Granulicella sibirica: one gene and its partner. The protein of the gene in region 2 interacts with the protein of the main gene of each other region in a pairwise test. Links are inferred from orthologs where the notes say so. Each region holds a gene or a part of one and is shown on either strand. Other genes may lie near its edges.

Evidence for each region.
Region 1: the proteins of ftsA (region 2) and GRAN_RS03770 interact in binary tests that used the Escherichia coli proteins (3 or more experiments, as listed by UniProt). The link is inferred for Granulicella sibirica from one-to-one orthologs.

What each region holds. Positions count from the first base shown.
Region 1 is NZ_RDSM01000001.1:906,202-921,559, forward strand. Bases 9,310-12,274 are described here. They hold GRAN_RS03770 (rod shape-determining protein), read left to right. Parts: upstream 9,310-10,248; coding sequence 10,249-11,301; downstream 11,302-12,274. Other genes in these bases: ald (alanine dehydrogenase), read right to left, coding at 9,310-10,038; GRAN_RS03775 (DUF3861 domain-containing protein), read left to right, coding at 11,319-11,624; GRAN_RS03780 (nucleoside hydrolase), read right to left, coding at 11,628-12,274. Also shown: GRAN_RS03725 (hypothetical protein), read left to right, coding at 45-683; GRAN_RS03730 (sigma-54-dependent transcriptional regulator), read right to left, coding at 684-2,057; GRAN_RS03735 (PadR family transcriptional regulator), read left to right, coding at 2,139-2,474; GRAN_RS03740 (hypothetical protein), read left to right, coding at 2,471-3,226; GRAN_RS03745 (hypothetical protein), read left to right, coding at 3,244-4,617; GRAN_RS03750 (SDR family NAD(P)-dependent oxidoreductase), read right to left, coding at 4,678-5,460; GRAN_RS03755 (TetR/AcrR family transcriptional regulator), read left to right, coding at 5,548-6,090; GRAN_RS03760 (sensor histidine kinase), read right to left, coding at 6,096-8,534; more of ald, read right to left, coding at 8,926-9,309; more of GRAN_RS03780, read right to left, coding at 12,275-12,488; GRAN_RS03785 (alpha/beta fold hydrolase), read right to left, coding at 12,590-13,456; GRAN_RS03790 (GGDEF domain-containing protein), read right to left, coding at 13,997-15,358. UniProt on the Escherichia coli protein: Forms membrane-associated dynamic filaments that are essential for cell shape determination. Acts by regulating cell wall synthesis and cell elongation, and thus cell shape.
Region 2 is NZ_RDSM01000002.1:675,786-690,956, reverse strand. What follows is about bases 4,630-7,407. They hold ftsA (cell division protein FtsA), read right to left. Parts: upstream 6,734-7,407; coding sequence 5,525-6,733; downstream 4,630-5,524. Other genes in these bases: GRAN_RS13740 (cell division protein FtsQ/DivIB), read right to left, coding at 6,858-7,407. Outside these bases: GRAN_RS13765 (NAD(P)H-hydrate dehydratase), read right to left, coding at 1-209; GRAN_RS13760 (VWA domain-containing protein), read right to left, coding at 257-1,300; GRAN_RS13755 (penicillin-binding transpeptidase domain-containing protein), read right to left, coding at 1,460-2,758; more of GRAN_RS13740, read right to left, coding at 7,408-8,339; GRAN_RS13735 (2-keto-4-pentenoate hydratase), read left to right, coding at 8,394-9,194; aceB (malate synthase A), read left to right, coding at 9,276-10,874; GRAN_RS13725 (class I SAM-dependent methyltransferase), read left to right, coding at 10,944-11,888; non-homologous end joining protein Ku, read left to right, coding at 12,000-12,989; ligD (DNA ligase D), read left to right, coding at 12,992-15,171. UniProt on the Escherichia coli protein: Essential cell division protein that assists in the assembly of the Z ring. May serve as the principal membrane anchor for the Z ring.

The DNA of each region.
Region 1 (15,358 bases), on a different replicon or contig from region 2:
ATGCAGCCTATCAACTATGCTGCGCATGAAGCACGGAGACCCCGATGACCCGCAGGTCGATCCCCATCGTCGCCGCCATCACCCTCACCATCTCCGCCTGGACGACCCAAGCCCAGCCCGCAGGCCATCAGCCCCAGAACGCAGCCCTAACGCAGGCGATCCAGAAGGCTCTTCCCCAGGGCGCAACCGAAGTCGCACAGCCTCTGCCGGTGGAACTCGGCCCTCTCGGCCGTGTGCAGGTAGTCCTCTACCGTCGCAATGACGCGGACACCCTCTTCCGCGGCATCGCCCTCATCCCCTCAGCCGACACCTACCGCGCCGTTCCGCTTCCCACCGAAGTCGATAGCGCCGGAAACTACGAAGAGATCACCACTGCCATCCTCGGAGCCGACATCGCCGGCACCGACCCCGACACCTCCGTCCCCGGAGGAGCAAAGCAAGGCCTCACCCAGACCCTCCCGTCAGAGAACGGTCAGCCCCGAACGACACGCACCGAATCGGGTCAGCGCGCTCTCGTGATCCTCTACTACGCCCACCAGTTCGGCCAGACCGCATCGAACGCCTTCGGACGCGTCTACCTCTACGACGCCGGCGCCTTCCGCATCGACGAGGTCCGCTCCCACCTGCTCGACGGCGTCCGCACCGCCGCCGTCGCCCGCCAGCGCCTCGCGCCCAACCCGTGACTATTCCTTGATCGCAACTCCAAGCGCCTTCATCTTCCGGTACAGATGGCTGCGCTCTAGCCCAAGGCTCTCCGCCGTCCGCGTCACGTTGCCATTACATTCATCCAGCTTCTTCAGGATGTAGTCCCGCTCGTACGCCTCCCGCGCCTCGAGGAGCGACCCGAACTCCTCGCCTTTCCCAAGGTTCTTTGCCGCATCCCGCGACTCCCGATACACCAGCATCGGAAGATGCTTCCGCTCGATCCGTGCCGCCTTCGGATTCAGAATGAGCACCCTCTCCACCAGGTTCCGAAGCTCCCGTACATTCCCTGGCCAGTGATATTGCCGCAAGGCCGACAACGCATCCTCGTTCATCTCTACATGCGGCCGGCCGTATTGCTGCCCGAATTCCTGCAGAAACTCCTTCACCAGAAGCGGAATGTCTTCCTTCCGGTCCCTCAGTGGAGGTACATAAAACGGAATGACGTTAAGCCGATAGAAAAGATCCTCGCGGAAGTTCCCACGCGCAATCTCCTCCTCCAGGTCCTTATTCGTCGCTGCAATTACCCGCACATCGACGTGAATTGCATGCGAAGCGCCCACCGGCAAAAACCTCTGCTCATCGAGCGCACGCAACACCTTCGCCTGCGTCTTGAGACTCATGTCCCCGACTTCATCGAGGAACAATGTCCCCCCGTCCGCCCGCTCGAACGTCCCCCGCTTCTCTGGAGGCCCGCCAGGAATCGCGCTGTTGCGATACCCAAACAGCTCGCTCTCGATATAGTCCTCGGGAATCGCCGCGCAATTCAATTCGACGAAAACCCGGTCCTTCCGCAAGCTCTCCGAGTGCATCGCCCGCCCAATCAGCTCTTTTCCCGTTCCGCTCTCGCCGAAGATCAGCACCCGCCCATTCGTCGGAGCCATCAGCTTGATCTGCTGTCGCAATGCCTTCAGCGCCACGCTCTGCCCCGTCACCGTCCCCTTGATCGCAAGCTGCCGCGCAAACTCCTGGTTATCCTCGCGCATCTGTCGCGCCTTCATCGCGTTCTTGATCACGATGAGCGTGCGTTCGAGCGACAGCGGCTTCTCCAGAAAGTCGTAAGCGCCCAGCTTCGTGGCACGCACCGCTGCCTCGATCGTTCCATGCCCCGAGATGATCACCACCTCGGGCAGATTAGCCGATTCGATCCGTCGAATCTCAGCCAGCGCGTCCAGCCCATCCCGGTCCGGCAGCCAGATATCCAGAAGCACCACGTCGTAGGCAGCATCGCGAATCAGCGTCAGCCCTTCGGTCGCCGTAGCCGCCGTGGTCACGAGGTACCCTTCCTCGGCAAGAATCGCTTCCAGCGAGGTGCGGATTTCGGCTTCGTCATCGACGATCAGAACGTGATTCAATCAGTAACTCCTCACGATGAGTCTACCTGTTCATTCCTGAAGGCCTTGCCCGATTCTTATTTGTTCGCTACTGTTGAAGAAATGCGGGAGCATAGCTATCTCGGCGAGTTCGAACTCATGGTTCTCCTCACCATCCTGCACCTCGGCGACGAGGCTTACGGCGTCCCGCTCGCCCGCGAGTTAGCCATCCGCCGGGGACGCGAAGTAGCCGTCGGCAGCGTCTACGCCTCCCTCGATCGTCTCGAGATCAAGGGCCTGATCGCCTCCAGCCTCGGCGAATCGACACCCGAACGCGGCGGCAGGGCCAAACGATACTTCCGCGTCACCGATCAAGGTCTCCAGGCCGTTCACGAGACCCGCAGAGTCCTGAGCAAGTTGTGGAAGTCACTGCCAACTATGGGAGAAGACCTCGCATGAGTTCATCGAACGCCCTGCCCTTCACAACCAGAATCGCCACCTGGCTCCTCGAGCACCTAACCTTCGGAACCCACCGCGACGCCCTCTCCGGAGACCTCCTCGAAGAGCTTCGCGCAGGTCGTTCCAAACAATGGCATCAACGTCAGGTCCTGAAAGCGATCGGGATCGAACTCTGGGCCAGGCTCCGCGACCACGCCCGGCCCATCGTCTTCTCCGCCGGGTGGAACACCCTCTACCCGGTCTGGCAATTCCTTGCGCATGGCCGTCTATCCCAGGCCAACGCCGATCGCTGGATCGCGCTTCCCTGGCCCTACTCCTCCTGCGCTGAGATCGCCAGCGGAGTCGCCCCGGCGATCACCTTCGTCTGGCTCGGCCTCATCCTCTATCTCGTCGCCTTCCCTCACAAGGATCGCGCCCTCTCGCCCGTCAGTCTGGCTCTAGGCTTGTCGACCAGCGTCAGCGTCCTCCTCGTCACCACGTTCGCCGCCCTCCAGTACCTCAGCCATCCCGGAATCTCACTAACCGACGTGGGCCAACAGGACTTCTACCTCACCTTCCACCTCCTTACCATCAGCATCCCACTAACCCTCACCCTCCTCTCCGCCATACTGCTCGCTCTCCCACGCGGACCAAGGTTAGCCCGCACACTCCGCATCCCGACGGCATCGGCCACGAAGTCTACCGAGCATAAAGCCCACCACTATCTGGGCTTCTCTCTCCTACCCCGACGCCGCGCACCTCAAGCCATCTGACTCGGAGGCGGACTCCTGTGACGGAAGAGACCACGCAATCGCCAGCAGCCATCGCCGTTCCGTTACTGGCAAGCCTGATTGTCACGAGCGCCGCTGCGTTCCTCATCTGCACTCCACCCTCTGCTCGTTCCCTCACTTGGCCAACCCTCCTCGGCCACGCCTTGCTCTTCGTCGCAATCGCGGCAGCCGCCCACGCTCTTGCCGTCTGGCTCGCATGCCGTGTCTTTCGCGACCAGATCGAAACCCCTGCGGTTCCACTGATCGCCGGCCTCTGGATGGCGACCGCCTGGCTCCCTCTGCTCGCGCTCCTCTTCCAGGAGGACTCGCCTTGGATCGTCGCGGTCCCGCCCGTTATCGCGATCTACGCGACGTTCTTCCTGCGAAAGTGGAAGCCAGCCCCAGAACCCCACCTCTCGCATAACGTCCAATCCAGTCTCTTCGATTGCCGCGAGCCGCCGCCCTTCCTGCGGACAGTCCTGCCCGCCGTCCTGACCTCCATCGCCCTCGAGGCAGGCATCACGCTTCTCGTCCTTGGCTACTCGCTGCCCGCTGGAATCCTGATCGCCGCAGGCGCAGCCCTATCGCTCTGGGCTCTGCCAACGAAGTCACGGACCGAGGACAAAGCCCGGAAACCTTCGATCAACGCCCTCATCACCGAATCCCTCACGATCATCGTCCTCACCGCGATCGCGCTCATCCCATTTCTCCGCCAGGGCCGCTTCGCCATACTGCACGCCGTCCACGCCAAGGACAACAATCCCTCCGTCGTCCACGACGCAAAGACGACCGGCAGCGACTACTCCGGCATCATCCTAATACTGCCTCTCAAGCCCCATCCCGACATCGTTCCACCCGTACCCATCACCCGCACAAACCTGGCAAGCACGCGCTCAAAGCCGGTCCTCATCCCATTCGACGGAGTCTACTGGTACTTCAAGAAACCCGATCTGCGCCCCAAGCCCGATGCCCGCACTGTCCAAGGCGATCCCACCAAGGCCAACGTCCGCTCCACTGACTTCCAGGCTCTTTCGATGGAGGCTCACCAATCCCTTGGAGCGCCCCTTAGCGTGAGTTGCTGCTCCGCCCTGCGCGTGGCCCTGCAAAACGCCGACAACCGCCTCGGAGCCATTGACGTCGAGATCCTCCTGACAGACAAGACCTCCACGAAGAACCCGTCAGCAGAATCCTTGGGAACCCTTGCAATCGCGTCGAGCGAAGCCCAGACAATCTCCTTGACCCGGCCACCCATAAACGAAGTCCTCACCTTCCCCATCCCCGCCAGCGCTCACGGAAAAGAGTTTGACGAGATCACCGTAAGAATCAAGCCATCGAAAGAAAGATCCCGCGCCGGAGCCCACATCGCCATCCAGCACTTCGAGCTGGTTCCATAAAATACCACTCTATGAACCGCAGCCCCACCGCGAACGATGGGGCCGCAGCAGCACCGCAAGTTACCCACGATTACGCGGCGAGCCAAGCGGCGAGCCGATCATTCCGCCGTCTACCAAGAGTTCCGTCGCATTGACATAGGAAGCATCATCCGAGGCCAGGAATAAAACCGCCTTGGCGATCTCATCCGCCTCACCCCAACGCGCGAGTGGAATCAACGTAGCGACAAACGCCGCCTGCGCCCCGCTCTCTTCCGGAGTCGCATTCGCCCGCGGCCCGCGAGCCCAGATCGGTGTCTTCGTCGCACCCGGTGATACTACGTTCACCCGAATACCACGCGGCGCAAGATCGGCCGCAATCGAGCGAGCCATCGACAGCAGGCCGCCCTTGCTTGCCGCATAAGCAGCCATCCCAGGCTGCCCCGCGGAGATGTGGACCGACGCATTGAAGATGATCGCGCCACCATCGTTCAGCAAGGGAGCCGCTGAGTTAGCCGTCACGAAAGCACCCGTCAGGTTAATGTGAATGATGTTCTCGAAGACCGCCTCATCCGCGGTTCCTGTCGGCGTCCTTCCCGAGATACCCGCGTTGGCAAACACGATATCCAGCGTGCCAAAGTCATTCGCCAACTGCTCAAACAGCACCTTGCGAGCAGCCGCATCCGTAACATCCGCCCGATATCCACGCGCCTTCGGTCCAAGCAGCGCAACCGCTTCATCGAGCGTCTTCTGGTCCCGGCCCGTGATAGCAACCTCTGCGCCCTCCTGGACAAAGCGCAACGCAGTGGCTAGCCCGATGCCGCTGTTTCCCCCGGTAATAAGTGCCTTCTTGCCTGAAAGTCTCATGGTCGATCTCCTCTTTGGCGAAGCATGATGTTCGTCATGTATGATGATTGTCATGTTTGCGTGATTCATTTTCTCAGGGAGGCAGCCATGCGTTATCCCCTCGAAGAGACAGCAGAAAAACACGAGCGCATCGTCCGCGTGGCCTCGGAGTTATTTCGTGAACGCGGCTTCGATGATGTCACCGTCGCGGAAGTGATGAAGGCCGGCGGCCTCACCCACGGTGCCTTCTACAGCCACTTCCCTTCAAAGGAAGCCCTGATGGCCGCAGCCGTCGAGTACGGCATGGAGGCCACACTGGCTGGTATCAAAAAGAACTCCGCCACCGCCACGACCCGTGCCGCCTATCTCAATCGCTACCTCAGCACAAAGCATCGCGACAACCCCGCCCAGGGCTGCACGATGTCCGCACTCTCCGGCGATATTCGCAACGAGCCCGAGGTGCAACACACCTTCTCTACGGAACTGAAGGCCATCCTCGAAGCCATGGGCGGCAATCGAGGCGACGCTATCTTCACCACAGCGGCGATGGTTGGGGCGATGGTCCTGGCACGCGCCGGAGACGATGACTCCCTGTCAAAAGAAATTTTGAGCGAGGTCCGCAAGCGGCTCACCCCAAAGTCACAGGCCTAGAGGTCCTAGTTCGGCAGCGCCCCAGCCTTGACCTCAGCCGCAAGCGCCGAAACCTCAAGCGGCTCCACTGGCTGCCCATCGATCAGCGAAGCAGGCTTCAACTCAACGATAAACTTCGCGCCCACAGGTACGTTCCCTTCTGCCCGGATCGTCCCCTGATGTTCCTGGATGATCTTCGACGCGATCGCCAGCCCGAGCCCTGTGCCCCTCTGCTTCGTCGAGAAGTAAGGCAGAAAGAGACGTTCCCGCATCTCGTCCGTCAGCCCAGACCCCGTATCCGCGACGACAAGCTCCACGAGCCCGTTCGCCAGCAGGCTCGTCTCAATATGAATCTCGCGCAGCAGGCTCTGCTGCATCGCCTCGGCAGCGTTATCGATGAGGTTTCCCAACGCCCGCTTCATCGCCTCCGGGTCGGCCAGCACCAGCGGAAGATCGTCCGCCATGTGCCGCACCAGACGAATCGATTGCAGCCTCCCTGCAAACAACGCAAGCGAACTCTCAACGATCGTATTCAGATCCGCAGGCCGTGGCCGCGCCATCGGAAACTCGGCGAGCGAGGCGAACTGGTCCACCAGAGAACGCATTGACTCCACCGAACTCGTGATCACCTCCGAGCACCGCCGGATGATCGCCACCGAGGGACTCTCGACCTCCTGCTCCGCCATCGTCACCGAGAGCCGTTCGATATGACGATGAATCTGCTCCGCGGAAAGCGAAATTGGTGTTAGTGGATTCTTGATCTCATGCGCCACCCGCCGCGCGACTTCCTTCCATGCTGACTGCTTCTGTGCCCGCAGAAGTTCCGTCGCATTCTCCAGCACAAGCACATAACCAAGATGGGTCCGCGCCGTCCCACCCTCCAGCAGCGCAACGGTGGCAAGCAGATTCATCGTGGCCCCATTGCTCCCGAACGGCGCTTGCCCATTCCCGTTGCCGTTCCCACCCATCTCCATCTCTCCCGCAGCCGATCCCATGCGATGACTCCGCCGCATAAGCCGTTCGAGAGAATCCATCATCTCCGCTGGAAACACCTCTTTGATATCCCGCCCGATGAACGGCCTTTGCCCGCCCGGATCCATCATCTCCGAGAGCGCCCGATTCGCCAGCACGATCCGCCCCGCAGAGTCGAGCGTCGCCACCCCATTCGGAATCGTCTCCAGCATCGTCTCGAGTTCCGACCGCCGCGCCTCCAGAGTCGCGTTCACCACGTTCAACTGGTGCGTCGACTTCTCCACCTGCGCCCGGCTGCTCTCGAGATCCCCCGCCATATGGTTGAAGCTCCGGATCAACTCCCCAAGCTCGTCCGTCGCGCTCTCCGCCACCCTCCGCGCATAGTCTCCCGCGGCAACCGCCTGCATCGCATCGGCAAGACTCTCGACAGGCTTCGTTACCTGCTTGGAGAGATGTAGCGCCAGCCAGCTTGAAGCGAACAGCGCTAGGCAGGTCATCATCGCCAGCAGGATGGCATAGAGATTCCGCAACTGCCGTCGTCCGCGAAACAGCGTCCAGTACGCATCAGCCGAAGTTCGCATCCGCGCCATCGTGCTCGCAAGCCCGTACGGGAGCGGAAGCCCCGCCACGACTGTCCCGCCACCCTTCACCCCAGCCGTGCCGAGTGCATAATCCGTCTGCCCTATCGAGAGAATCGGCTCATCGCTCCGCTGCGCTGTCTCAAGAATCGCTGCATCGGTTGAGAGATTCACCGGATGACTGGCAGAGAGCGTCAGGTCCGGCGGTCGTGCCCCCTTGGTCGCATCGTTGTCATCCTCCGGCTGCGCCGGTTGCTGAGGAAGCCATTCTTTGACCTCAGCGGTCGCACCCGCTTGCTGCGGCATGTGATACGAGGCAACAGCTCGGCCCTCGCGATATACCACGACGAATCCGCCCTGAAGGGTCGTCTCATGCTGCCGCAGGATGCGAATCACTGTCTCGTCCGCAACCTGGCCAGCCCCAGGAGCATGGATCGCCGGAATCGACGCCGCAATCGAATCGGCCTCGACCCTTGCGTTCGCCGCCGTGTAACCGGCAAGCTCGCTCGCCATGTGGTTGGCGTCGTCGCGCATCTGCGTCACCGGCTGCGAGAACCAGCTATCGACCTTCCGGTTCATCAGCCCGAAGCTGAACGCGAACATGAAGGCGATCGGAACGAGCGAAACCAGCACCGCTCCCCACAGCATCCGGGTCCGCAGCCGCGTCCCAAGCACGCGGCTGCGCTGCTCGGCGTAGAGCTTTAGAACGTTCCGCACCAGGAGAACAAGCACCGTGACGAACAGCAGGAACGCCACAGTCGAAAGCCCGGTAAACACAAGAATCTGTTCGTACGAGGAAGGGCTCAGGGAGTTCAGATGAAATGCATTCAGGATCACGAGCCCGCCCATGAGGAGAAGGGTGCAGGCTCCCAGGACAATACTCAGCACCTTGCGCCGGCTTGTCGCTGTTCCCATTCGTTCTCCTCGCTCACAGCCGGCGGCGCTGGCCCTGCTGATGCACTGCTTCTGACGGCGTGTTGATTATAGGAGTTTCAGGAAAGCGGCGGTTATTCTGCCGCGCGCCATCGCGTGGAGCTTCTACATCAAGTAGATCGCGCAGCCGCTGGCAACCAGGTACTTATCATTGGGGGCATTGCATGCGGACAACAGATCGTTCAGGTCTTGTTCCATCAAAACGCACCCCCTTCAAGCTGTAGGAGGCCATGCTGAGCTCGCAGGTCCCGTAACCCATTCACCCGCCGGGACATTCGCCCAATACCGGTGGTCTCTCGCTGCTGCTCATCGAGATCGGCCTGTGTCCTGAGACGCCGCATCGTCTTATCCACAGCCCCCTCCTGGCCGATCCCTAGAGCAACTCCGCCACAGGCGTCCACTCCCGCGCCTGAGCCTGCGCAACGGCCCCATAAGTCAGCGTCCCATTGAAGGTATTAACCCCTTCCGCAATCCCCTTGTCATCCTGAATCGCAGCCGTAGCCCCAAGCTTCGCCAGCTTCAACACATAAGGAAACGTAGCGTTTGTCAGCGCCAGCGTTGAAGTATTCGGCACAGCCGCCGGCATATTCGTCACGCAATAATGCACGACTCCGTTGACCTCGTAAGAAGGATCGCTATGCGTCGTTGGCCGAGCCGTCTCGATGCACCCACCCTGATCGATCGCCACATCCACGATCACCGCGCCCTTCTTCATCTTGGCAACCATCGCCTTGGTCACAATCTTCGGGGCCGCCGCACCCGGGATCAACACCCCGCCAATCACCAGATCCGCCTCACAAACGGCCCGCTCGACGTTGTAGCTGTTCGAAGCGACGGTATAAACCCGTCCGCCAAAGATGTCATCAAGCTCGCGCAGCCGATTCAGGTTCAAATCCAGCAGCGTGACCTTCGCCCCCATACCGAGAGCGATCTTCGCCGCATTCGTCCCCACGATCCCTCCACCAATCACGCACACATTCCCCGGAGCCACACCCGGCACGCCCCCCAGCAGAACCCCGCGCCCGCCATGCTCCTTCTCGAGATACGCCGCGCCCACCTGCACCGACATCCTCCCGGCCACCTCGCTCATCGGCGTCAGCAGCGGAAGCGCCCCTGTCCGATCCCGAACCGTCTCATACGCAATCCCCGTAACCTTCTTCTCCAGCAGAGCGTCCGTCAGGTCACGCAGCGGAGCCAGATGAAGGTACGTAAAAAGCAGAAGCCCCTCGCGGAAGTGCCGATACTCCTTCTCCACCGGCTCCTTCACCTTCACGATCATGTCCGCAAGCCGCCACACGTCATACGCCGACCCGACAATTTCCGCGCCCGCCGACTGGTAATCGTCATCCGGAAATGCCGAAAGCGCCCCCGCGTCATGTTCGACGAGAACGGTATGACCGGCTTCCACCAGCGCCTTCACCCCAGCCGGGGTCACCCCAACGCGGCTCTCGTGATCCTTCACTTCCTTCGGAACGCCAACGATCATCCTTATCCTCTTTCTCGTCTTTTTCGGCCTGTATAGGGCGTGCCTTCACCAAATACCAGCGGCAACACCCCCATTGTATCCACCGCACGCGGGCACGTCATGGCGCGCGTGGTGCATGCCTGGCTGATTCACGCACCCATCCGGCCAACAACGTACAATAGTCCCTTAGCGGCATCCTTAATCTCGCAGTGTCAGGAACGTAACCCCCGAATGGCCTTCAACAGCTCCCGCATCCACAACATGCGCTCGCTTTTCAGCCTGTTCTCAAGCGATCTCGCGATCGACCTCGGAACGGCGAACACACTTGTCTACGCCAATGGCAAGGGAATCATCGTCAATGAACCAAGCATCATCGCCGTCAATACCGTCACCAACGAGGTTGAGGCCGTCGGCAAGGAAGCCAAGGAGATGCTCGGCCGCACTCCCGGCAATATCGTCGCCATCAAGCCGATGAAGGACGGCGTCATCGCCGACTTCCGCCACACCGAAAAGATGTTGAACTACTTCATCATGAAGGCGCACAACAACCGCAAGCGCATGGTGCACCCCCGCATCGTCATCGGCGTCCCTTCTGAAATCACTCAGGTAGAAAAGCGCGCCGTCATGGACTCCGCCTACCGCGCCAAGGCCTCCGAGGTCCACCTCGTCGAGCAGGCCATGGTCGCCGCCATCGGCGCCGGCCTCCCCATCACCGAGCCCGGCGGAAACATGGTCGTCGACATCGGCGGTGGCACCACCGACATCGCCGTCATCTCCCTCGCCGGCATCGTCTATTCGCGCTCCGTCCGCATGGCCGGAAACCAGATGGACGAGGCGATCATCACCTACATCAAGCGCAAGTACAACCTGCTCATCGGCGAGCGCACCGCCGAGCAGATCAAGATGGAGCTCGGCTCCGCCTTCATCCTCGACAAGCCCCTCACCAAGCAGATCGTCGGCCGCAACCTCATCGAAGGCGTCCCCAAAACCATCTCCATCGACGACTCCGAGATCCGCGAAGCCCTCAGCGAGTGCATCGCCACCATCATCAACGCCATCCGCGTCGCCCTCGAGCGCACGCCGCCCGAGCTCTCCGCAGACATCTCCGACCGCGGCATCGTCCTCACCGGCGGCGGAGCCCTCATCAAGAACCTTGACAAACGCATCCGCGAAGAAACCGGCCTGCCCGTCTCCATCGCCGACGACCCGCTAGCCTCCGTCGTCCTCGGAACCGGTAAAATGCTCTCCGACTTCAAGCTCCTGCGCAAGATCTCCATCGACTAATTCTTCGGGTCTGAATCATGAACTCCTACAGCTATCGCGTCACCGTAGAACCTCTGACCGGGTCCAAGGGCGAGCCAGTCGAAGCCACCGCCCTGAGTTTCGTCATCAAAAACCACGACGACATCCTCGCCATCGCCGAGCGCGCCAAGGGCCGCGCGGGCCTCGACGAAGAAACCAGCACCGCCCTCGCCATCAGCCTCAAGATGTTTAGCGAGGTGATGCTACTGAACCGCAAAAATCCCCTCTTCGAGAACATCCAGGGACCCTTCCGCGACTTCATCCAGGCCTTCAAAGCCGCCGGAAAAACCGATCGGGCCGAGTAGCCGCTACTGCATGCGCGGCATGAAGAACCGAAAGAACGTCTCCGAATCGGACTTCAGGCAAACCTGCGCGTTCGCCGGCCCATCCACCTTCCTCGTATAGCCCTTGTCATCCACCTCGATCCGCATCCCCGTCACCGGACAGAGCGAAGGCTTCACCGTATAACCCGCCGCAATCGAATCAAACAGCACCGGCGACTTTGCCTTACCTCCTTGCCACTCCGTCGTCAGCTCCTCAAGCGCCTTGGCAAGTCCCGTTCCCTTCCCAAAGAGTTGCGCCCTCCGAGCCGCATCGAGCGGGATCTGCGTCGAATCGAGCGGCATCACAAACAGCGGAATCCCCGACGAAAACAAAGCCTTCGCCGCCGGCACGTCGCGCACAATGTTCCATTCCGGATCCGGTGTCGTATGCGGCGTGTACCCCCGCTCCACCGACCCGCCCATGATCACGACCCGCTTCAGCTTTCGAAACATCTCCGGATCCCGCTGAATCAGCGTCCCCACGTTCGTCATCGGAGCCACCGCCACGAGCGTGATCTCTCCCGGACTCTTCTTGATCGTCTCCAGCATCCACCCGATCGCGTCGGGGTAAACCCGGTCCGGCTCACCCTCTGCGTATGCCCTCTGCGAGAAGTTCGCGTTCGCAATCTTCTCCGAACTCTTCACTCCCTCGAACACCGGTATATCCCCGCGTCCCGCCGCCGCCAGAAGACGCGAAACGAGGCGCGCCCGTAGATGCGTATCTCCGAACGCCGTCGTCACCCCAAGCACAGTCACCTCGGGGCTCCGGAGCAACAACCCAAGCGCGTACGCATCATCGATATCGTCCCCGATATCCGTGTCGAAGATCACCTTCGCTGCTTCCACCTGCGCGCCCGCCGAGCGAGCAGCACATCCCAGCAATCCGAACAACACTATGAGAGTCGTCAGTCTGAACATTCGCCCCAGTATGACACGCGAGCCCACTCCTAGGACTGAAACACGGTCTCGCTAGCCGCCTCTGCGGAATTCCCATTGTCGGGCGATACTTGTCTCTTTTCGACAGACTCAAGAAACGCCCGAACCTCCCGAATCACATCCTTGGGCGAACTCATATGCGGGCAATGCCCCGGCGTCCCGGTCATCACCAATCTCGCGTCCGGAATATGCTGCTGTACATACTCGCCAACGAACGGCGGAACGACAATATCGTCTTCGCATTGCATCACCAGCACGGGCACCCGAACCTGCGGAAGCTGATCGCGCAGATCGGAGAAAAAAATCACCCGTGCGAAGTGATGCGCAAGCATCGGATCCATTCGGCACAGGCAAGCCTCAAGCTCGGCCACTATCATCGGACTTGCATGCTTTCCGACAATGAGAGGAGCCATCGTCGCCGACCAGACCACGTGGTTGTTTTCCATATCTGCCACTAACTTTTCAAGCCCCAGCCGCTCGAATCCGCCCCTGTAGTCTCCATCGTTCAGATAGCACGGAGACGGCCCGATCATCGTCAGACTCTTGAACTTGTCCGGTCGCGCGATCGTCGCCAGCGCACCGATCATCGAACTCACCGAGTGCCCGACGAAATGGATCTCTTCAAGCTTCATCTCGTCGATGATGTCGACCACATCCCGCGCATAGCCGTGGAGCGTGGCATACCGCGCGCCGCTGAATACGGATGTATCCGAAAGCCCGGAGCCCATGTGATCGAAGAGGACAATCCTGTACTCGGTGTCGAATGCCGGAGTGACCTGCCGCCACATCGTCTGATCGCACCCGAAGCCATGCCCGAGCATGAGCGTCTTCGTACCACGCCCGATCACCCTCACATGATTTCGCCGAATCGCTTTCATTACTCACCCAGCCCAAACCGGCAGACGGAGAGAAGGCCGATTTGCCCCTCCCTGGTATCAATTCTCGCATGGACCGAGACCCGCCATGTACCGCTAATCGGCATCGAATCAACGGTCTATGAGAAAATTTCATACAACTTTAGGGGAATGGATTTGCTGATATCGCGCTGAGGCCGACCGGGCATATCGCACGCCTCCAACATTCGCCACAGGCTTCTAAGCCGGAGCAATCTGCGTTTTGAAGGTCATAGTCGCCCAGTCCAGCATTCCACCCGGTTACCGGGCTGTCGGACGTATCAAACTGCCACAGGCCATCGATGGCACCCGAACCGCCCCCCGGATCCTCCTTGCTGAAGACCTCTGCGGCGGGACCTGCGCGCCGCCCCAACCGGAAGCGCCGCAAGGGCGAACAGTGCCAGCGACACGAACCGTTGCATGATCCACGTGAACCGAAGATCCTCGCGTCGAGCGGAATGACCAACACCTACCAGGTGCGTTCCCTGAGCATACGGTCCACGCCGCACTCCTGCAATCAGCGCGTTACGCCCGCCGGGCCATTTCTTTCACCTGCACCTCGACCCGGTTCCGGCCGTTATTCTTCGCCGAGTACAGCGCCTCGTCCGCCAGTTCCACCAGCGTCGACGACGCTTCCTCGAGCGTGGGAACCTTCGTCGCGACCCCAATACTTATCGTAATCTCTCCGCACGGACGGCCCATGTGCGTGAACTCGTACTGCGACACCGTCCGCCTCAGACCCTCTGCAACTGTACGCGCTCCCTCGATCCCGGTATCCATCAACAGAATCGTAAACTCCTCCCCACCATAACGGGCCGCAAAGTCCTGTTCCCGTCCAAGCCTCGTCCGAAATAGGCTCGCAAGCTGCCTTAGGCATGAATCCCCCGTCGGATGTCCAAGCGAATCATTCAACTGCTTGAAGTGATCTACGTCGATCATCAGAAGGGACAGCGGTTGGTTCGTCCTCTGTGCGCGCCTCCACTCGCGATCAAGTGTCTGATCGAAATTTCGCCGATTCGGTATGCCTGTCAATCCATCCTGTAGAGCTTGGTCTCGACTCCTCTCATTGGCCTTGCGCAACTCCTCCTGCACCGCCAGATACCGCGTCTGCAAAATCGTTGCCCGCACCGCATACAAGACAAACGTCAGCGTTACGAACCCCATCCCTAGATACAAATGCACCGGAACGATCGAAGCGGCCATGAGGAAGACCGAAAAAGGAAACAGGAAGCTACTCCCCGCATCCACAAAAGAATCCCTATGAACCGTTCCCGAAGAGGTGACCACCTTGGATGGACGACTCGCTGCCACAGCCATCCACAGCACAGGCAAATCTGAAATCACCAGCAGCGGCGATCCCCCGAAAACGTGGGCTCGGTGCAGGAGAACTCGGTTCACGAACGTGATTGCCAGCGCATTCGCCCACAGAAACCCGCACAGCCTCCGGAAAAAGCGCCTCTCCCCCGAATCCCTCCGGGCAAAGATCCTCACCGTCGCCGCTACCGCGATCAGCAGATTCGCCACCATCAAGCGGTCCGTCGCCACCAGCGACGGAATCGGCGCATACCCCCCGCCGGGCACCGGGAACGCAAACAACAGCGCAATGAACGCCAGGCCTACCGTCAGCACAGCCTGCGCAAGGTCCAACCGAATGAAGACCCGGGAGTTCTCCCGGTTCGATAGCGAAGCCGCCACCAGGAACGGAAGCCCGCGCAGAAGAAGAAGTACCTCCGGGAACCCCGCCATCTTCCCGGTGGAAGGAAAGACTGATCCGCCGGCGATCTTGAGCATGAATCCAAGCACCCCGACCGCGAATCCAAGCGCGACCATCATCCAGCGCACGCGCATCGTGCCCGTATACCGAAACATTCTCTGGAACGAAGTCAG
Region 2 (15,171 bases):
CGAGCCGCAACCAGCCCATCCCCACCGTTATTGCCTTTCCCGCAAATTACGGTCACGTGCTTCGCCTCGGGATACTCCCGCAGGCAGAACCGGGCCACCGCGTCTCCGGCCCTTTCCATCAGCTCCTCAAGCGGAATCCCAAACTCCTCCTCGGTTCGCTTGTCTACCGCGCCCATCTCCGCCGCCGTCAGAACCTGCATCATGGTCATAAATCCTCATCTCTATGATGAAGGAAACCGGCGATGCGCGTCCTGGTTTAGGGCTGCGCGTAATATCCATCCCGCGTCCGCGCAATGAGCCCAGGCTTCTCCACCTTCACCTCGATGTGGTGATATTCATCTGGCTTGTCCGCCGGAGCCGGTTCGAACGATATCTGGTAGTAGGCGTCCGTATCCGAGACGGCTTTCTGGAGCATTGCCCTGACATCGTTGCTCGAGGTCAGCGTAAGGCCGCCGCTCTGCCGCGCCAGCACTTGTAGACCCAGGTCTCCCAGATCCGTCTTTCCCGAATTGGGTACCCCCTTCAGGTAGTTCTCGTAGTAGAAGGCTGCCGAGAGATTCTCCGTCGGACCAAGCGGGTTCAGATTGTAGAGAGTAATTCCGGCCTCGCGCATCGCGGTCGAGGTATCGACGATTGTCCGAAAGATGCGTTCGCGCTCCTTCATCGAAAGATCGACACCTGCTCCCGAAAGCAGCGGCCACCCGGGCGAGACCCACAGAACGAGCTTCCGTCCGGGACGAGGCCCTTCGCGCGCCATCAACTGCCGAAGCGCCTCGAGCGACAGTTGCAGTCGATCCTCCGCCCCATAGAAGCCCGCCGACCGTCGGATTTCCCTCAGGCCGATCGTCTGGTGATCCAGCGAGTCAGCCAGGGAATTTCCGTCCCTGGAGAATGTCTGCTGCATCTGGCTTCCGGTATCCGTAAAGATTGCCAGAGCCGTCGGGAGCTCCAGCTTCCCGCCGTTCGCTTTCAAAAACTGGTCGATCTGCTGCCGTTCGTAGCTCACATGCTCGTAGTTCGTGTTCACGGCGTCGATCAGCAGAACGACCTCCACCGGCTCCTGCCCGCGGGCCATCGCTCGGAATGAAGTCATCGGCCTCGCCGTCTTGTTGTCGGTCAGAAGGAAATCCCCCTGCTCCAGCCCCGCAACGGGTGGTCCGTTCTTAGCCGCAACCACGACGTCAAGGCTGATCCTCCCCTTATCCGGATGAGCGGCAACTTCCGGCTGTTGCGCCATCGCCGAGGAGGCCGGTAGAAGGCAAAGAAGAAGAAGCAGGCGAAAGCGCACGTCGATCAGCATGAATCCCTCGTGCCCGGGCAGGGGTATGTCGCCTCCCGAACCCTCACGGCCAAGCCGCAAGCTTCTAGACACTTAGACGCAAACGAGCTGGTCGAAGACCCGGCACCCAGATACAACAAAGGCTCCTACTCATGGGAGCCTCGCCGCTAGACAGAAACGTTACCGTGTTCCCGCAACCGGGCTTCCCTCCGACATCGGTGTCACCGTCGGAGTAGCCGGCGTAACCATGGGAGTAAAGCCGGGCTTCGGCGTAAAGTAGTTCCGCGCCGAGAGAGACCGATAGAATTGCCCCGTCAACTCCGCCGCTTTCGGTCCAAAGGTAGGCCGACCGCCCTCCAGGAAGATCACCGTGACGATTCGCCCGGTCGGGGTATCGGCGAACGACCCGAACCAACCGTACCGCGTTCCGTTGTTCGAGCACGTCCCCGTCTTCCCCATCACTGGAAACTCACGAAAGTTAGCACGGAGCGACCGAGCGGTCCCATACTGCACCACCGCTTCCATCCCGGGCTTCATCTCCGGAATCAGAGGCGCAATATCGAGAATCCGCTTCACCTTCGGTTCGAACGAGGCGATGTCCTCCTGAGCCTGCGGATGCTGCAGATAGTAGAGCGTCCCGCCATTCGCGATCGCCGACACGAGCGCCCCAAGCTGCAGTGGCGTCATCGACACGCTCTCACCAAACGAGCACATCCGCCCCACGCCACCCTGCGCCTTCGGAAGCTCCTGGTCAGGATACCGTCCAAGCTGCTCGCCCTCGATTTTGTACCCGGCCAGTTCGCCAAGTCCGAACTGGTTCGCATAGTGCTTCACGCGCTCAAAGCCAAGCGACCGCCCAAGCGTTTCGAAATAAAGATTGTTCGAGTGCGCGAGCGCCTCGGTGAGCGTGAGGTGATAGCCACCCCCAAGACTGACCGGAGTATCCCGCTTGACGATTCCCTCCTCGAGCGCCGCAAGCGCAACCGAAAGCTTGATTGTCGAGCACGGCTCAGCACCCGGAGAAAGTGCCAGCTTCTGGTTCACCATCGCCAGGATGCGGCCACTAGAAGGATCGATCGCCAGCGCGGTACCGTTCATATTGCCGAGCGCCTCGATAGCCGCTGCCCGGACGACTGGATCTTCGCCCGTGGTTACGTCACCTGCGGTCAGATTGTCGGCAAAGGAGCTAGCTGTAAATCGCTCGGTAAAACGCGACCGCCGCACCGCAACCACCGGGCCAGCTCCGCGTCCATGGCCGCCCCGCACCGCTCTTCCCCGAACCGGGATCGCATGTACAGCGCGGCGTCCAACGGCGGCACGCGCAGGATGGACGGGATGAGCAGACCGAGCCGTCTTCGACGCTTTCATGGCCGCCCGAGGCGCGGGCTTATGTTTGGCCGCAAACGCCTCGCCCAAACCTCCGAACATCAAAACCAGGCCAAGCACCGCCGCAAAACATCGCCCGCAGAGATCCGTCATTCACTATCCCTCTAATCCATCGCCAATATGACCGTACACACGACCAGGAGAAAGCACGTTCCCTGCCAAAGCGTCGAGGTTCCATCCAACCTGGCCTAACAATACGTCTAGTTCCCCCGCCGTAGAAACGCCGGAATATCCAGCTCATCCGAATCGGGGCTCGGAACCACGGATTGGCCACCTGCGAACGATGGCACACGCACCGTCGGTTCGACCGGAGCTGACCCCGGAGCGTTCAGTCTCGACTCGGCATACTGCGCACGCAGTGGCTTGGGAATCTCGTAGTCCTCCTGAGCACGAGCCGGGGCAGCCTCGACTGGCGGCTCCGCCGGACGCGCTCCACGGATAAACGAAGGCCGGAAGAAATCATCATCGAAAACGGACGCCGAAACCGGCTTCAACTGCGGCTCTCTCGCTTGTTCCCGCATCGGAACCCGCTCCGGAACAAGCGAAGCCGCCGCTGGACGCGGTGGAGGCTGTGGGGCTGGCGGTGCGACGGGGGGAGGTGCCTGGGCCGCAACCGGTGGGGCGGACGTGATCGGCGGCGCGGGCGGGGCCGGGGCCGGAGCAGGTGCAGGAGCAACCGCCACAGGTGCCGGAGCGGCCACCGGAGGCACCATTGGAATCGGCGCCGGGGCAGCTGCGACAGGCGTGGTGGTGACTACCGGCGTCGGAACATACTCGTCCTCCACTGCGGGGGCGAACTCCTCATCAAAATCCGCCTCAATATTCGAGGCCGAGCTGAACTCAGATCCCTCCGGCTCCCAATGCGGAGCCTCCTCTTCCAGAGCAGTCAGTTCGTACCGTTCACGCACGACGTTGGCATCCTCAGGCTCGGGAAGCTGATGCGCCATGATGATAGGGGGAGCGGATGGAGGAACGGGAACCGGAGCAACAGCCGCCACCGGCTCCGCCGGTACAGGTGCCGGAACCACGGGAGCAGCAGGAGCTGGCGGAGGCTGTGGTGTAGCCGCTAACGGCTCAGCCGCAGCCGGAGCGGTTTGCGGAACAGGTGCAGGCTCAGCTACAGGTGCTGCGGCGATAAGCGCAGGGGCATCCGTTGCAGCCGGTTCGACAGAAGGTGCTGACTCGAGCAGCGTAGCCAGTTCGACAGGAGCTGCAGGCTCGAAGGAAGGCGCAGCCGGTACTGGCTCAGCCGGAGCAGGCTGATGCACAGGTTCGGGCGCTGCCACGACCGGCTCGGGCGAAGCCGAAGCAGCCGGTTGTGCTGGAGCAGGTTCGGGCGCGGGTGCCGCCGAAACAGTTTCAGGTACGGCCGACGCAGCGGCCGCCTCAGGTTCCGGAGCAGCCGCGACCGGCTCAGGCTCAGCCGCAACAGCCTCTTCAACAGGCTCGGGGGCAGAAAGAGCGGCGGGAGCAGCCGCCTCCTCTTCCTCTTTGATCTCACCCGCAAATTCCGCAGGCTCAGGCGCTTCCACAGCCGGTGCGGAAGCTTCAGCACGCGGAGTGATCGGAACCTCGGCCGCCCGGTGCGTCGGCAGCATCACCTCCGCCAGCATCCTCTCGCGCCTTTGCGGGTGCGAGTCCTGCCGGAAGCCGGTCGCGATCACCGTAATCTTCACATCGTCGCCCATCGACTCATCCAGCACCGCGCCGAAGATGATGTTCGCGTCCTCATGCGCCGCGTTCTGGATGATCGACGAAGCTTCATTGACCTCGCTGAGTCGCAGACTGCTCGACCCCGTGATGTTGATCAAAATCCCGCGCGCGCCGTCAATAGCCCCCGCCTCGAGCAGAGGAGACGCCATTGCCGCAATCGCCGCGTCCGCCGCCCGGTTTCCACCCGATCGCATCGCCGTACCCATCACGGCATAGCCCATGCCGGCCATGGTCGTCTTCACGTCGGCGAAGTCCCGGTTGATGACGCCTGGAATCGTAATAATGTCCGAAATTCCCTGCACGCCCTGCCGCAGCACATCGTCCGCAATGCGGAAACTCTCGAAGAAGCCCGCGTCCTTGGCCACTGCAAGCAGCTTCTCGTTCGGAATCACGATCACCGTATCGACCGAGTCCAGAAGCTCCTGCATGCCGCGTTCCGCCTGCATCATGCGCCGCTTGCCTTCGAACAGGAACGGCCTGGTCACCACCGCAACCGTCAGCGCACCCATCTCTGAAGCCAGCGACGCGATCACCGGAGCCGCACCCGTCCCGGTTCCGCCGCCAAGCCCCGTGGTCACAAACACCATGTCCGCGCCCTCGAGCGCCTCGATAATCTTGTCCGAATCCTCAAGCGCGGCCCGCCGCCCCACATCGGGGTTCGACCCTGCTCCCAGCCCGCTCGTCAGCTTCACCCCAAGCTGCAGCTTCACCGGTGCATTCGACATCTCCAGCGCCTGCGCATCCGTGTTCGCCACGATGAACTCGACGCCTTCCACCTTCGCCGCGATCATCCGGTTCACGGCGTTGTTTCCGCCGCCGCCGACCCCGATGACCTTGATCCGCGCCCCGCGCGGCGTTTCGTCGTGGAAGTGAATCCGAAGGTCATCCGCTGCATTCGACATGTCTCATACTCCTAAGGGGCCTAAACCCGTGATTCCGTGATCTGATTCTGTCATCGCCAATGGTCGAGGAGAAGCGAAAGCTCGAATGCGAGGTACCCAACTCGATTCCACAAGCTTCATTTCAGCCTGTCAGACCGTTGCTCTACAACTAAAGTCTAATGCCCGAGCCCGTACCTATAACCTGGATGCTCCATCCAGGACAAAGAGACGCATCGTTTCCTGGAATCAGTCCCGATTCGACGACCTAGGCATTTCCCGCAAAGATCCCACGCAGCTTGGCCCGGAACCCCTGCGTCTCGTGCGCCCGCCGGATCTGCGTCCGATGGGTATAGAGCAGCATCCCAACCGCCGTCGCGAACTCCGGCCCCGCCAGCTCCGCCGGCATCCTCGACATCGGCACCGGCAACCCGATCCGCACCGGCACGCGCAGCAGGCTCTCCGCGTTATCCTGCAACCCCACCATCCGCGCCCCCCCGCCAGTCAGGACGCATCCAGCCCCAAGCGCCTCCAGCACCCCACCCTGCCGCAGGTTGTCGCGCAGCATCGTGAACAGCTCCCGCGCCCTCGGCTCCAGAATCTCGGCCAGAAACCTCTGCCGCACCAGCCTCGGCTGCTCTCGCCCGATCTCGATCTCGTTCAACTGCGGCACGGACGTCACCACGCAGTTTCCGTACACCTTCTTCAACTCTTCCGCTTCTTCGACCGTCACATGCAGTCCGACCGCAAGGTCGTTCGTGAAGTGATCCCCGCCAAGTGGAATGACAGCCGTGTGCGCGATCGACCCCTCAAAGAACACAGCCAGCTCGGTCGTACTAGCCCCAATATCCGCGACGCACACCCCAAGCTCACGCTCGTCGGCTGAAAGTACAGCCTCCGCCGACGCGATCCCCTCATACACCGTATCCGTCACCTCGAGCCCTGCCCGGTTCGCGCACGTAATCACGCTCTGCGCCACCCCACCCGAGCAGGTAGAAAGATGCAGATTCACCTCAAGCTTGTTCCCCACCATCCCCACCGGATCGTGAATCCCCGCCTGGTCGTCGAGGATGAACTCCTGCGGCAGAAGATGAAGTACCTCCCGGTCCGGCGGCAGTGCAATCGAACGCGCCCGGTCAACCGCCGCCCGAACCTCCTCGCGCGTAATCTCGCGCATCCGGCTTCCCATCGAAATGCCGCCCCGGCTGTTGATCCCCTTCACATGCGCCCCGCCAATCCCGACAACGCACGACTCGATCCCCGCCCGTGCCAGCCGCTCCGCCGTTAGCGCCGCCCGGTTGATCGCCTCAGCCGCCGGCCCAAGCTCCGCGATCAGCCCCTTGCGCATCCCACGCGACACCTCGATGCCATGCCCGCGATACCGCAGCACACCGTCGGCGACCTCGGCCACCAGCACGCAGCTCTTCGCATTCCCCGCATCCAGCACCGTAATCAGGTTTTCAGGCTTCTGATTCATCGTCCCCACTGCTACGTCTCTGCATCATCATGCACGATTACGATAAGCTGACGTCCCCGCTTCTGTCTCCGCATCAGGCCGTCATCCCGGAAAGGACCAGCCGCCCCGCCTGAACCACCACCCATTACCGCCCCGTCTTCGCATCCGGAAAGTGCGGCGACCCAAAAACACTCTTCGCCTTTGCCACGGCAGGATGAACGGTAACAGGATGAACGGTAACAGGATGAACGGTAACAGGATGAACGGTAACAGGATGAACGGTAACAGGATGAACGGTAACAGGATGAACGGTAACAGGATGAACGGTAACAGGATGAGCGGTAACAGGATGAGCGGTAACAGGATGAGCCACCGCCTTCGCGGGAGCCTTCAGATGCGCGGCCGGACCGACCTCGCCCGACCCGCCGGCCACCGGAATCGCCGCCCCCTGCTGCATCTCGAGCACGACCTGCCGCTCATAGCGCATATCGGCCGAGGCAAGCTTCGGATACTGCGTTCTCCACCCCGGCAACTGCTCCTCGAACTTCCGGTACCGCTGCAGGAAGTCCGTTTCCCCAAAATGAACCATGATCTCCGTCGCCTGGTCTGGAATGAGCGCCTTCACATCCTCCGGATTCGAAAGATCCACCTCGCTCAATCTCGCTGAGATGTTCTCATTCGTGCTGTCCAGATCCCCGGTGAACCTCTCGAAGATTTTCATCCGCGCCGCCCGCACTGAAAGCGGCTCGTCGGCGCTGATCCCCGTCACGACAGGAAACGAATACCGCTTCCCAAAATCCTTCGAGTCGGCCGCATCCGAAGCCGAATCGCCGACCATATCCAGAAGCACACCGTTCTTATCCACCAGCCCGATCTGGCTTCCCTGCCGCACAAACGCCACCGGCGTACGCTCCACGATCGACACCCGCAGCCGATTCGGCAGAAGGCGCATCACCGTCGCATGCGCCACCCACGGCAGACGTTCGAGTTCTTCCCGCCGATCCGCCAACGAGATATTGAAAACGTTCCGTTCCACATCCTCGCCGAACACGCTCAACAACTGCGCCCGCGTCAGGTGGCTGTTCCCCTCGATCTGGATCGACGAAGACGCCGGAATGACAAATCGCTCATCATGCAGCAAAAACTTCTGGGTCTCGTACGCGGCAGTCGCCACCAAACCGAGCCCCGCAACCAGCGCCACCCCCGCCAGCACCCGCCCCCGCGTCGTCTTCGGAACGGCTCCCCGTCGAAATGTCAGCCGGAACCCCGACCCGAATCCCGAACGCCGCGTCTTGCTGAGACCCGGAACCTCGCTGCCACCGGTCGCACTCTCTCCATAGGCACGGCGCAGCTTCCGTTCCGGAACGGTGCCGATCCGCTGCCCCGCCCTGCCCGTCTCCGAGTCCGCATACCGTTCTTCTCTGATCGCCTGCATGGCCATAATCGACTCTTCCTGACTTCGCACGCCCGCCGCGAACCCACACCCTGCCGCAACCTGGCCCGTATCTCCCTCACTATAGCCTCGACGCCGATCCATTCGAAGCGCCACCGGCAGGGGGTACCCACACAGGAACTCACCCAAAAGCGCATTCAGCCCGTCGCGGTCCTGGAGACGAGACAGAACCAACCCCCATCGGCGACACTGACTCCGGCGCATCACAATATCCAGGAGCGACACCCCATGATCGAACCCACCGGACCACGCGAAGCCCAGTTGATCGAAACCTCGAACATCCTGCTTGACGCACGCCGCACCGGCGTCCTCATCGACGACCTTCCCGTCGAGCTTCGCCCCACCACCATGGACGAGGTCTATTTCGTCCAGGGCCTCATCGCCCAGGCCTACACCACGCCGGAAGACGGCATCGGCGGCTGGAAGATCGGCGCGCCCAATCCCGAGGCCACGCCCGCCTACGCCCCCTTGCCCAAAGTCTGGATTGCCCCCTCCGGAGCCTTACTCTCCGGCTCGCAGTGGCGTTATCGCGGTCTCGAAGCCGAGATCGCCTTCCTCCTCGGAGCCGACCTCCCGCCCCGCTCCGACACACCCTACACCCGCGAAGAGGTCCTCGCCGCCGTCGCCTCCTGCCATCCAGTCATCGAGGTCCTCGAGTCCGGCCTGCTCGATCCCATGAAGGCCGATCGCATGTCCATGCTCGCCGACCTGCAGATGCACGGCGGCCTCGTCTACGGCGCACCCGTCCCCGAATGGCAGTCCATCGACTGGACTCAGGAAACGGTGGCCCTCGCCGTCGACGGAAGCATCCGCGTCGAGCGAACCGGATCCAACACCTCCGGCGACTTCGTCAAGCTGCTCCCCTGGCTCGCCAACGAAGGCGCCATCCGTACCCGGGGCCTCTATGCCGGCCAATGGATCACCACCGGCTCCTGGACCGGCAACACCCTCGCCATGGGACAATCCAGCGTCGACGTTCGCTTCCACACCGCTGGCCGCGTCACCTTGCGCTACTCCGTCGAAGACTAGCCGCACGATGTGGATCCCTCTGTTGCAAAAGCAGGATGGGCCGTCTTCCCCGTAAGCCGCAGCATAAGAAAGGTCTCACGCATGTCCGAGTACCCGGAAGGCATCACCTTCTCGACCCCGCTCTCGCTCCGTCACGCCGAGGTTCTCACGCCCGAAGCGATCGCCTTCCTCGCGAACCTGCATCGCACCTTCAACGCCCGCCGCCTTGAACTCCTCGCCGCCCGCGACACTCGCCAGGCCCGCCTCGACGCCGGCGAAAAGCCCGACTTCCTCCCCGAAACCAGGCACATCCGCGACGCCGACTGGCACATCGCCCCGCTCCCCGCCGACCTCCTCGACCGCCGCGTCGAGATCACCGGCCCCGTCGACCGCAAGATGATCATCAACGCCCTCAACTGCGGCGCGAAAGTCTTCATGGCCGACTTCGAAGACTCCACCACCCCGACCTGGGACAACGTCCTCGAAGGCCAACTCAACCTCCGCGACGCCGTCCGCCGCACCATCACGTATGAAGACCCCAAAACGAAAAAATCCTACAAGCTGAACGACCAGGTAGCCGTCCTCTTCGTCCGCGCCCGTGGCTGGCATCTCGAAGAGCGCCACCTCCTCGTCGACGGCGTCCCCATGTCCGGCGGCCTCTTCGACTTCGGCCTCTATCTCTTCCACAACGCGAAAGAGCTCCTCCACCGAGGCTCCGGCCCCTACTTCTATCTCCCCAAGATGGAGTCGCACCTCGAAGCTCGTCTCTGGAACGACGTCTTCACCGTAGCCGAGGCCGCCCTCGACCTACCCAAGGGCAGCATCAAAGCCACCGTCCTCATCGAGACCATCCTCGCCACCTTCGAGATGGACGAGATCCTCTACGAACTCCGGGACCACTCCGCCGGCCTCAACTGCGGACGCTGGGACTACATCTTCTCCTTCATTAAAAAATTCGCCGCCGACACCAGCATCCTCCTGCCGGACCGCGGCCAGGTCACCATGACCACCCACTTCATGCGCAGCTACTCCAGGCTCGCCATCAAGACCTGCCACCACCGCAAGGCACCCGCCATGGGTGGCATGTCCGCATTCATTCCCATCAAGTCCGACCTCGAAGCCAACGAACGCGCCCTCACCCAGGTCCGCGCCGACAAGGAACGCGAGGCAACCGATGGCCACGACGGCACCTGGGTCGCCCACCCTGGCCTCGTCCCCATCGCCCTCGAAGTCTTCGACCGCGTCATGCCCCAGCCCAACCAGATCTCGAAACAACTCCCCGAATACACCTGCACCGCCGAAGACCTCCTCCGCATCCCCGAAGGCACAATCTCAGAAGCAGGCGTCCGCCAGAACGTAGCAGTAGGCCTCGGCTACGTCGAAGCATGGCTCCGAGGCATCGGCTGCGTCCCCCTCTTCAACCTCATGGAAGACGCCGCGACGGCCGAGATCAGCCGCGCCCAGCTTTGGCAGTGGGTCCACCACCATGCCGTCATGGACGACGGCCTACCCGTCACCACCGAACTCGTCGAACAGGTCATCGAAGACGAACTAGCCCTCACCCGCCCCAAGGTTGACGACACCCGCTTTCAGGCCTATCTGCAGGCCGCCGACCTTATGCGCGACCTCATCGCCAGCCGGAAGTTCACCACCTTCCTCACCCTTCCGGCCTACGATCAGGTCTTCGCCGAGGGGCTGTAGCGCGGTCCAGCTTTTGCCGATAGGGGATATCTGAACGGCGAGCAGGTTGATCCTCGTCCAAAAGAAACCATGACTGAAGAACAGCGTGTCCCCGGTTTCCCGAAGAAACTCATCTCGTTCACGCGGTGCCTTTACGACGGCGCGGAACTGAATCTATCGGAGGGATACACTCCAACGTCCGCCCAGGACGCTTGGGTCCACTGCGGCGAGGTCGTATGCTGCGCGTGCGGCGCAACCTTTCACATCGACAACGGCATCCTCAATCTGCTCGACCAATCCTCTCTCGACGAGGAAAGCGTCAACGAACAGCGCCAGCGGAATGAAAGCCAGTTCACCTTCGACGCCATGGATACGCCGGATCAGCGCGCCCATCACGAGATGGAGATGTCCCCGACACTCGAAGCCCTGCCCCTCACCATCTCCCAGACGATCCTCGAAGTAGGCTGCGGCGAGGGCCGCTACACGACAGTCCTTGCCGGCCGTGCAAACGTACTTGCCGTCGACTTTTCCATTGGCTTACTCCGAATCCTGCAGCGCCGCTTACCACAGGGAACAAAAAACGTAGGCCTGGTCCTCGGCGACGTCACCACAATCAAGACGGCGACCCGCAAGTTCGACTACGTCTTTTCCACGCTCACCTCGAACCTCCCCACGCGCAGGCATCGAGACGCCCTCTATCGTCTCGCGCAGACCGCCCTCCAGCCGCGCGGACGCTTCGTCTACAGCGGTCATCTGCAGGGAATCCGCCACGCCCTCTCCGGCCAGAAGAAGTCCGAGCACTACACCCCCGGCGGCATCTACCGCTACGCCTTCGATCTCTCGGAAGCAGCCGCCGAGGTCAAGCCGTATTTCAAGAAAGTTCACGCGCGGCCCATCCAGATCTACTTCCCCATGTCCCGCACCCTGCGCCTGCCCACAGTCGGCCTCTCACGCCTTCTGGAACACGTTCCCTTCGCGAACCGCCTCGGAGAACTTGTCCTCGTAGCAGCGGACCAGCCACGGGAAGCTAACTAGATCGCTGTAATCCCTGGCCTATGTACCAAGAAGAGCCTATGTACCAACCAGTAAAGACATCTTGGCCTTATAGTTAGGAATCAAAATCACAGCACTCCGTGAGGCCAAGAAATGGCGATACGCCCGTACTGGACCGGTCAAATCCAGATCTCGCTCGTTCAATTCGGCGTCAAGCTCTACGTCGCGACCGAAGCCAAGAGCGAAATCCGCTTCCATCAGATCTCCCGCAAGACCGGCGAACGTGTCCGCCACCAGAAGGTTCTCGCCTCCGCGGTGGACAATCCGTCCGAGGAAAGCGAGTCCCCCGCCGCCGTTGTCGAAAAGGACGAGATCGTCAAGGGCTACGAGTACCGCAAGGGCGAATACATCACCATCGAGCCCAAAGAGCTCGAGCAGCTTCGCGTCCCCTCCAAGCACACCATGGAGATCACCCAGTTCGTCGACGAGAGCGACATCGACCCCGAGTTCTTCGAGAAGCCCTACTTCGTCACACCCGAAAACGACGCCCAGGCACAAGCCTTCGCCGTAGTCCGTCAGGCTCTCAAGGAGACGAAGAAGGTCGCCCTCACCAAGATCGCCTTCTCCGGCCGCGAGCACGTCGTCGCTCTCACCCCCACGCAGGACGACTCTCTCGGCGGCATGATGGCCTACACCATGCGCTACGCCCAGGAACTCCGCGACCCCAAAGAGTACTTCCGCGACATCAAGAAGCCCGACGTCGACGAGGATTCCCTCGGCCTCGCCAAGGAACTCATCAAGCGCAAAGCCGCGAAGTTTGACCCAACTAAGTTCGTCGACGGCTACGAAGTCGCTCTAAAGGAACTCGTAGAAGCCAAGATCGAACACGCCCCCATCCCCAAGGACGAAGCCCCCGCTCCGCAGCGCGGCAAGGTCATCAACCTCATGGACGCCCTGCGCAAGTCGGTCAGCAGCGTCAAGGCCGACGACCTCGTATTGGAGTCGCCTGCTCCCGTCGCCTCAAAGAAGAAGTCCCCAGCGAAGGCCGAAGCAAAGAAAGGCATCACCCTCGTCAAGTCAGAGGAGGCCGACAAGCCTGAGACCAAGCCGACGAAGCCTGCGAGCCGCCGCAAGTCCGCCTGACAATGACGACTGCGAAAAAGGTCGCGAAGAAAGCCAGTACGGCGAAGGCTGCAAAGACAGTCGCCAAAGCTACTCCTTCCGACGCCGTCGACGAGCAGCTCGCCCGCTACCGCTCCATGCGCGACTTCGGCATCACCGCCGAGCCCTCCGGGGCCTCCACTGCCGGGCAACAAGCCGGCGAAAAAGTCCGCTCCATGCAATGGCCGTTTGTGATCCAGAAGCACGCCGCCAGCCACCTCCACTACGATTTCCGCCTCGGCTGGAACGGCGTCCTCAAATCCTGGGCCTGCGCCAAGGGCCCGTCCTACAACGTCAAGGACAAGCGCCTCGCCGTCCAGGTCGAAGACCATCCCATGGAATACGGCGGCTTCGAGGGCATCATCCCCGCCGGCCAGTACGGCGGGGGCACCGTCATGGTCTGGGACCAGGGCACCTGGGAACCACAGCCCGGCCACACCGACGTCGACGCCGCCCTGCGCGATGGCCAGATCAAGTTCATCATGCACGGCGCCAAGATCAAGGGGAAATGGGCCCTCATCCGCATGGGCGGCAAGGCCGCGACCGAGCGCAAACCCAACTGGCTCCTCATCAAGGAGCACGACGACTTCGAACGTCCCGACGGCCCATCCATCACCGACGAAGAGCCCGACTCCGTCGTCACCAACCGCACCATGGATCAGATCGCCCACAGCGAAGACCACGTCTGGAACTCCAAGGACACGCAATCCGGCCCCAAAGCCTGGTACCGCCAACCCTCCAAAGGCGAAGCCCCCACCCCTCAACCCGCACCAAAACTCGACCTGGCCGCCCTCCCAAAAGAAAACCAGCCCACCTTCCTCACCCCGCAGCTAGCCCAGCAATCTGAAAACGCCCCCGACGGCCCCGGCTGGCTCCACGAGCTAAAACTCGACGGCTACCGCATCCAGGCCCGCAAGTCCGGCACGAAGGTCCAGATGCTCACCCGCTCCGGCCTCGACTGGACCGCCCGCATCCCCTCGGTAGCCGCCGCCGTAGCCGCCCTCCCAACCGAAGACCTCACCCTCGACGGCGAAGTCGTCGTCCTCTCTCCCGACGGCACTACCAACTTCGCCGACCTCCAGGCCTCCTTCCAGGACGGAGCCAAGAATCCCCTCACCTACTTCGTCTTCGACCTCCTCCATGTCGAAGGCCGCGACCCACGAGCCCTGCCCCTCCGCGCCCGCAAAGCCCTCCTCGTCGACATCCTCACCCCCGCCGTCTCCGACCACCTCCAGCTCTCCGAGCACCTCGAATCCGGTGGCCCGCTCATGTTCAAGAAAGCCTGCGAACTCGGCGCCGAGGGCATCATCTCCAAGCGCGCCGAAGGCAAATACCAGAGCGGCCGCGCCAGCGACTGGCTCAAGATGAAATGCCTCCACGAGCAGGAGTTCGTCATCGGAGGCTTCACCCTCCCCTCGAACGGAAGCGGAGGCATCGGTGCCCTGCTCCTCGGCTATTACCGCGACAAGAAGCTCATCTACGCCGGCCGCAGCGGAACCGGCTTCACCCAGAAGTCCAGCAAGCAGATCCGCCAGCAGCTCGAACCTCTCCGCTCCGAAAAACCCGCCTTCGACTCAACCCCGGCCGAAGCTCGTCGCGGAGCCATCTGGGTCACCCCCACCCTCGTAGCCCAGGTCCGCTTCGCCACCTGGACCGCCGACCATCAGCTCCGCCAGGCCGCCTTCCTCGGCCTCCGCGAAGACAAGCCTGCAACCGAAGTCGTCAGGGAAACCTCCGCCCCCACCCCGAAGCGCGCAAAATCCTCCGCAACCCACAAAGCCCCTCAACCAAAAGCCGCCAAACTCCTCCCCGCGAAGCCCCTCGAGAAAGCCCCAGTCCGCCTCACGCACCCCGACAAGATCCTCGACCCCGAATCCAAGATCACGAAGCAACAGCTTGCCGATTACTTCTGGTCCGCCGCCCCCCGCATCCTCCCCCACATCGCCGACCGCCCCCTCACCCTCGTCCGCACCCCCGATGGCGTCTCCGGCGAAACCTTCTTCCAGAAGCACACCAGCAAGTCCTTCCCCAACCTCGGCTCCGTCGACATCCCCAACAAAAAGACCGGCGTTCCCGAGCCCTACATCACCCTCAACACGCCCGAACAACTAGCCTCCCTCGCCCAGATGTCCGTCCTCGAACTTCATCCCTGGGGCTCCCGCAA